Regions from separate parts of the Pseudomonas sp. rhizo66 genome, predicted to be linked through region 2. Evidence: predicted binding sites of a transcription regulator. Region 2 holds the regulator's gene; the other holds the start of a gene.
What was found. The regulator sigma-54, encoded in region 2, starts transcription at its own class of promoters, with help from an activator protein. The targets are predictions, from matches to a motif close to ANTGGCATNNANNTTGCTNT.
Positions count from the first base shown of each region.

Region 1: glnK (P-II family nitrogen regulator) is a predicted target of sigma-54. The motif match lies at 980-999, and genes of this name have one in related genera.

Region 1 covers NZ_JAUJWZ010000002.1:365,620-368,716, forward strand. The annotation lists gene QZR14_RS03655 (BRO-N domain-containing protein) at 1-162, opposite strand, end outside; gene QZR14_RS03660 (accessory factor UbiK family protein) at 527-787, opposite strand; gene glnK (P-II family nitrogen regulator) at 1,201-1,539, shown strand; gene QZR14_RS03670 (ammonium transporter) at 1,578-2,915, shown strand.
Region 2 covers NZ_JAUJWZ010000006.1:206,084-209,180, reverse strand. The annotation lists gene lptB (LPS export ABC transporter ATP-binding protein) at 1-275, shown strand, start outside; gene QZR14_RS09755 (RNA polymerase factor sigma-54) at 463-1,956, shown strand; gene hpf (ribosome hibernation-promoting factor, HPF/YfiA family) at 2,030-2,338, shown strand; gene ptsN (PTS IIA-like nitrogen regulatory protein PtsN) at 2,350-2,814, shown strand; gene rapZ (RNase adapter RapZ) at 2,817-3,097, shown strand, end outside.

The sequences.
Region 1 (3,097 bases), on a different contig from region 2:
TTGGTCGGGGTCGAGTTTTCGCAGCATGCGTTCGTTGAGGTAGATGTGCAGCAGGCGACTCAGGTCTCGGGCGCAGAACCAGGGTTGGTTCTGGATGAGAAGGGCGTGGAGGGGGAGTTTGTGGCGGGTGAAGATGCTAGGTGTCAGGTAGTTTTCGTCCATGGTTCAGTTCTCGAATTCAAGTGAAGAAAACTGCTTCTGTTCGTCGCCAAACGAAAAGGGTGGCAGCTATGCGCGGGTTGGCGAACCGGTGAATTCGAAACCGGCAGACCCTGAGGTCTCCCACGCAAAGCCGCCATAACTCGTTGAGAGAAAAAACCTCTCTGTGAGTTTAGTTGCATTGCGTCAAATTCGATCCAGGTCGCCAAACCCGGTGCTGAACATTCAGTATCGGGTGAGCTTAGAAACCTGGGCTTTTCGGCGCAATCGGACGGCGGTGGTGCAGGTTGTAGGACGTTGCCGGGATGGTTGAAGGGCTGGAGATCAAAAGATCGCAGCCTTCGGCAGCTCCTACAGGGGGCGCGGATTATTCCGCGGGCGGTGTCAGCTTGGCTTCCATCTCGGCGACTTTGGCTTCGAGGCTTTCGAGGCGAGCGCGAGTGCGGGCCAGCACGACCATCTGACTATCAAATTCTTCGCGGCTGACCAGATCGAGTTTGCTGAAGGCACTCTGTAGCAGCATCTTGAACTGGCTTTCGATTTCGGCTTTCGGCAGCGGGGTGTCGCCGCTGAACAGGCGGGAGGCGGTGCCGCTCAGGGCGTCGAGGAAGTCTTTGGGCGCGAGCATGGTGGATGTCCTGGAAACAATGGCCGGCAGTGTATCACGCAGTGTCTATAGTCAATCTCGTGGTCAGGGATGCACGCTTTTCGCGCAGGCGGACGGACGGCGACGCACCGTTGTTGTGCGTATCCGGATGGCGTTTTGCACGGGATGGCTTGCGGCAGCGGCCAAGGGATTGAAATCAGGGGATTTTGGCGAGATGGCAAGGTTTCTGCTTAGTCACCTTCGACCCATGCACTGATGCAGTCGCTGTGACGAATGCAGTGCGGCAGACGGAGCGGGGAGTTTCGTCAGCAGCGGTTAGCTGGCGTCAGTCGGGCAGGTAAGGCCGACGATGCGTTACAAAGCCAGGCACTGCGCTTAGACTTGAGTCGGGTTTGTTTTCCTGGGGCAAGTCCACCAATTCGGGAGAGAGTTTCATGAAGCTAGTCACTGCCATCATCAAGCCGTTCAAGTTGGACGACGTGCGCGAGTCGCTGTCCGAAATCGGCGTGCAGGGCATTACCGTTACTGAAGTCAAAGGCTTCGGCCGGCAGAAGGGTCACACCGAGCTGTATCGCGGCGCGGAATATGTGGTCGATTTTCTGCCCAAGGTGAAAATCGACGTGGCCATCGACGACAAGGATCTGGATCGGGTGATCGAGGCGATCACCAAGGCGGCCAACACCGGCAAGATCGGTGACGGCAAGATCTTCGTGGTCAATCTGGAACAGGCGATCCGCATCCGTACCGGCGAAACCGATACCGACGCGATTTAAAAGCCGCCACAAACCCCAACGCCCCAGGAGAAAACAATATGACTCTGCGTAAATTCGCAGGGCTAGGAGCCCTGTTGTCCATCGTAATGCCCAGCCTCGCTATGGCGGCAGACGAAGTGGCGGCCCCAGTCCTCAATTCCGGCGATACTGCCTGGATGCTCACCTCGACAGCCCTCGTGCTGTTCATGACCATCCCCGGCCTGGCGCTGTTCTACGGCGGCATGGTTCGCTCCAAAAACATTCTTTCCGTGATGATGCAGTGCTTCGCCATTACCGGTCTGATCAGCATCCTGTGGGTCATTTATGGCTACAGCATTGCGTTCGACACCACCGGCATGGAGCAGGGCGTCGTCAATTTCAACTCGTTCTTCGGCGGCATGGGCAAGGCGTTCCTCGCCGGTGTCACGCCTTCAAGCCTGACCGGCCCTGCGGCGCTGTTCCCTGAAGCGGTGTTCATCACCTTCCAGATGACCTTCGCGATCATCACCCCGGCGCTGATCGTCGGTGCGTTCGCTGAGCGGATGAAGTTCTCCGCGATGCTGATCTTCATGGGCATCTGGTTCACCCTGGTTTATGCACCGATCGCGCACATGGTCTGGTCCGGCAACGGCGGCCTGATGTGGGACTGGGGCGTGCTCGACTTCGCGGGCGGCACCGTGGTGCACATCAATGCCGGTGTGGCCGGTCTGATTGCCTGCCTGGTACTGGGCAAGCGCAAAGGCTTCCCGACCACCCCGATGGCCCCGCACAATCTCGGTTACACCCTGATGGGCGCGGCCATGCTGTGGGTCGGCTGGTTCGGCTTCAACGCCGGTTCCGCTGCTGCGGCCAACGGCACCGCTGGCATGGCGATGCTGGTCACTCAGATCGCTACCGCTGCCGCCGCACTGGGCTGGATGTTTGCCGAGTGGATCACCCACGGCAAGCCAAGTGCACTGGGCATCGCCTCGGGTGTGGTTGCCGGTCTGGTGGCAATTACTCCGGCTGCTGGCACCGTGGGCCCGATGGGCGCCCTGGTGATCGGTCTGGCGGCGGGCGTGGTGTGCTTCTTCTGCGCCACCACCCTGAAACGCAAACTCGGTTATGACGATTCCCTGGACGCGTTCGGCGTACACGGTATCGGCGGTATCCTCGGCGCGATCCTTACCGGCGTATTCGCTGCGCCGGCTCTGGGTGGCTTCGGCACCGTCACCGACATCGGCGCGCAGGTCTGGATTCAGGTCAAAGGCGTTGGTTTCACGGTGATCTACACCGCGATCGTCACCTTCATCATCCTCAAGGTCCTGGACGCTGTGATGGGTCTGCGTGTGACCGAGGAAGAAGAATCGGTAGGCCTCGATCTGGCACAACACAACGAACGCGGCTACAACCTGTAAGTACGCGCAGCAAAAAACTTGCCCGGTTCGCCGGGCATTTTTTTGTCTGGAGTTTGTCGCAGAGAGAGCAGCTGAAAGGATTTTTCGTACGTCTTTGGTCGTGTTTACGACGGGCGTTTTTCTGCGGGCAATGGCTTACATCATTGCAGGATTATTAGGGCCTTTGTTTTTTCCCAGAGCGC
Region 2 (3,097 bases):
CGCTGGCAACTGCACCGAAATTCATCCTGCTCGACGAACCGTTCGCCGGTGTCGACCCGATCTCGGTCGGCGACATCAAGCAGATCATCCACCACCTCAAGGCCAAGGGTATCGGTGTGTTGATCACCGACCACAACGTCCGTGAGACGCTGGATATCTGCGAAACCGCTTACATCGTCAACGATGGTCAACTGATCGCTGAAGGCGACGCAGAAACCATCCTGGCCAACGATCTGGTCAAGGAAGTGTATCTGGGCCACGAGTTCCGCCTGTAAGCGCAACAGTGCCCGGTGCGCCGCCGGGGCGCTGTATCGATTCAAGCAGGATTTAATACGCTTTAATTGTTACAGCGCTCTAGGCAAACACTTCAGTTTCAGGCATATAATTTGCTTAAGTTTGGCGCTTCGGCGCCCTGTAGTGGATGGCGCATAGCGCCGGCGAATAAGGTGTTAAGCCCCTGCCATGAAACCATCGCTAGTCTTGAGAATGGGCCAGCAGCTGACGATGACACCGCAGCTGCAACAGGCCATCCGCCTGCTCCAATTGTCGACCCTGGATCTGCAACAGGAAATCCAGGAGGCGCTGGAATCCAATCCGATGCTCGAACGCCAGGAAGAAGGCGACGACTTCGACAATTCCGACCCAATGGCCGACAACGCCGAACAGAAGCCCAACACCGAGATCCAGGAACCCTCGTATCAGGAAACCGCGCCGACGGTGGACAACCTCGAGGAAGGTGACTGGAGCGAACGTATCCCCAACGAACTGCCAGTCGATACCGCGTGGGAAGACGTCTACCAGACCAGCGCCAGCAGCCTGCCGAGCAGCGATGACGACGAGTGGGACTTCACCACCCGCACCTCGGCCGGCGAGAGCCTGCAAAGCCACCTGCTGTGGCAACTGAACCTCGCACCGATGTCCGACACCGATCGCCTGATCGCCGTCACCCTGATCGATTGCATCAACAATCAGGGCTATCTGGATGAAACCCTCGAAGAGATTCTCGAGGCGTTCGATCCGGAACTGGACATCGAACTCGACGAAATCGAAGCCGTTCTGCACCGTATCCAGCAGTTCGAACCGGCCGGCATTGGTGCGCGCAACCTTAGTGAATGCCTGTTGCTGCAATTGCGTCAGTTACCCGCCAAGACGCCTTGGCTGGCTGAAGCGAAACGTTTGGTCAGCGATTACATCGACCTGCTCGGCAGCCGCGACTACAGCCAGTTGATGCGCCGGATGAAGCTCAAGGAAGACGAGCTGCGCCAGGTCATCGAACTGGTACAAAGCCTCAATCCGCGCCCGGGCTCGCAAATCGAGTCCACCGAAGCCGAATACGTTGTCCCCGACGTTATCGTGCGCAAGGACAACGAGCGCTGGCTGGTCGAACTCAATCAGGAATCGGTGCCGCGTCTGCGCGTCAACGCCCAGTACGCCGGTTTCGTCCGCCGTGCCGACACCAGCGCCGACAACACCTTCATGCGCAATCAGTTGCAGGAAGCCCGCTGGTTCATCAAGAGCCTGCAAAGCCGCAACGAAACCCTGATGAAAGTAGCCACCCAGATCGTCGAGCATCAGCGCGGTTTTCTGGAATACGGCGACGAAGCCATGAAACCGTTGGTCCTGCACGACATCGCTGAAGCGGTCGGCATGCACGAATCGACGATTTCCCGGGTGACTACGCAGAAATTCATGCATACCCCGCGCGGTATTTATGAACTGAAATACTTTTTCTCCAGCCACGTCAGTACCTCCGAAGGCGGCGAATGCTCGTCCACGGCGATCCGCGCGATCATCAAAAAACTGGTTGCCGCGGAAAATCAGAAAAAGCCGTTGAGTGACAGCAAGATCGCTGGTTTACTGGAGGCACAAGGCATTCAGGTGGCTCGCCGCACCGTCGCCAAGTACCGCGAATCCCTCGGGATCGCGCCTTCGAGCGAACGCAAGCGGTTGATGTAAGCCACGTTACAGCGTTCCAGTGGCAGGCTATCCAGCCTGCCGCTTTATGCACTGGCAACGAAGGAGAAGCTGTATGCAAGTCAACATCAGTGGACACCAACTGGAAGTGACCCAACCTCTGCGCGCCTATATCGAGGAAAAACTCCAACGACTGGAGCGCCATTTCGACAAGATCACCAACGTGCAGGTCACGATGTGCGTCGAAAAGCTGAAGCAGAAAATCGAAGCCACCTTGCATATACCCGGCAGCGAAGTGGTCGCCAACGCGGAACATACCGATATGTACGCGGCGATCGACGCCTTGACCGACAAGCTGGATAAACAACTCAAAAAGCATAAGGAAAAGACCCAGAGCCTGCTCCAGGGCGCGACCGGTCGATAACCCCCCACCCCATGATCCGACTTGAAAGTATCCTGACCCCCGGCCGTTCCCTCGTGAACGTGCCGGGCGGCAGCAAAAAGAAAGCCCTCGAACAAATTGCCAACCTGATCGCCCGAGAAGTGCCGGATCTGGAGATGCAAGATGTCTTCGAGGCGTTGATTGCCCGTGAAAAACTCGGTTCTACCGGTTTTGGTAACGGCATCGCCATCCCCCATTGCCGCCTCAAGGGTTGCACAGCACCGATCAGTGCGCTGATGCACCTTGACGCTCCAATTGATTTCGACGCCATTGACGGCGCACCGGTTGACCTCCTGTTCGTCCTGCTGGTCCCGGAGGCTGCCACCGATGCGCATCTGGAGTTGCTGCGTCAGATCGCCAGCATGCTTGATCGCAAGGAAGTGCGCGAAAAACTGCGCAGCGCACCGAGTAGCGAAGCCTTGTATCAGGTCGTCCTGAGCGAGCAGAACGGGCATTAATCATGCGTTTGATCATCGTCAGTGGCCGCTCCGGCTCGGGTAAAAGCACAGCTCTGGATGTTCTTGAGGACAACGGCTATTACTGCATCGACAACCTGCCCGCAGGCCTGCTGCCGGAACTGGCCGAACGCGCGCTGATTCACACCGAACTGGCGCAACCGCTGGTAGCCGTATCGATTGATGCACGCAACCTGCCGAGCCACCTTTCTCGTTTCCCCGAACTGCTTGAAGATGTCCGAAGCAAGCACATCCAGTGCGACGTCCTGTATCTGGATGCCGACGA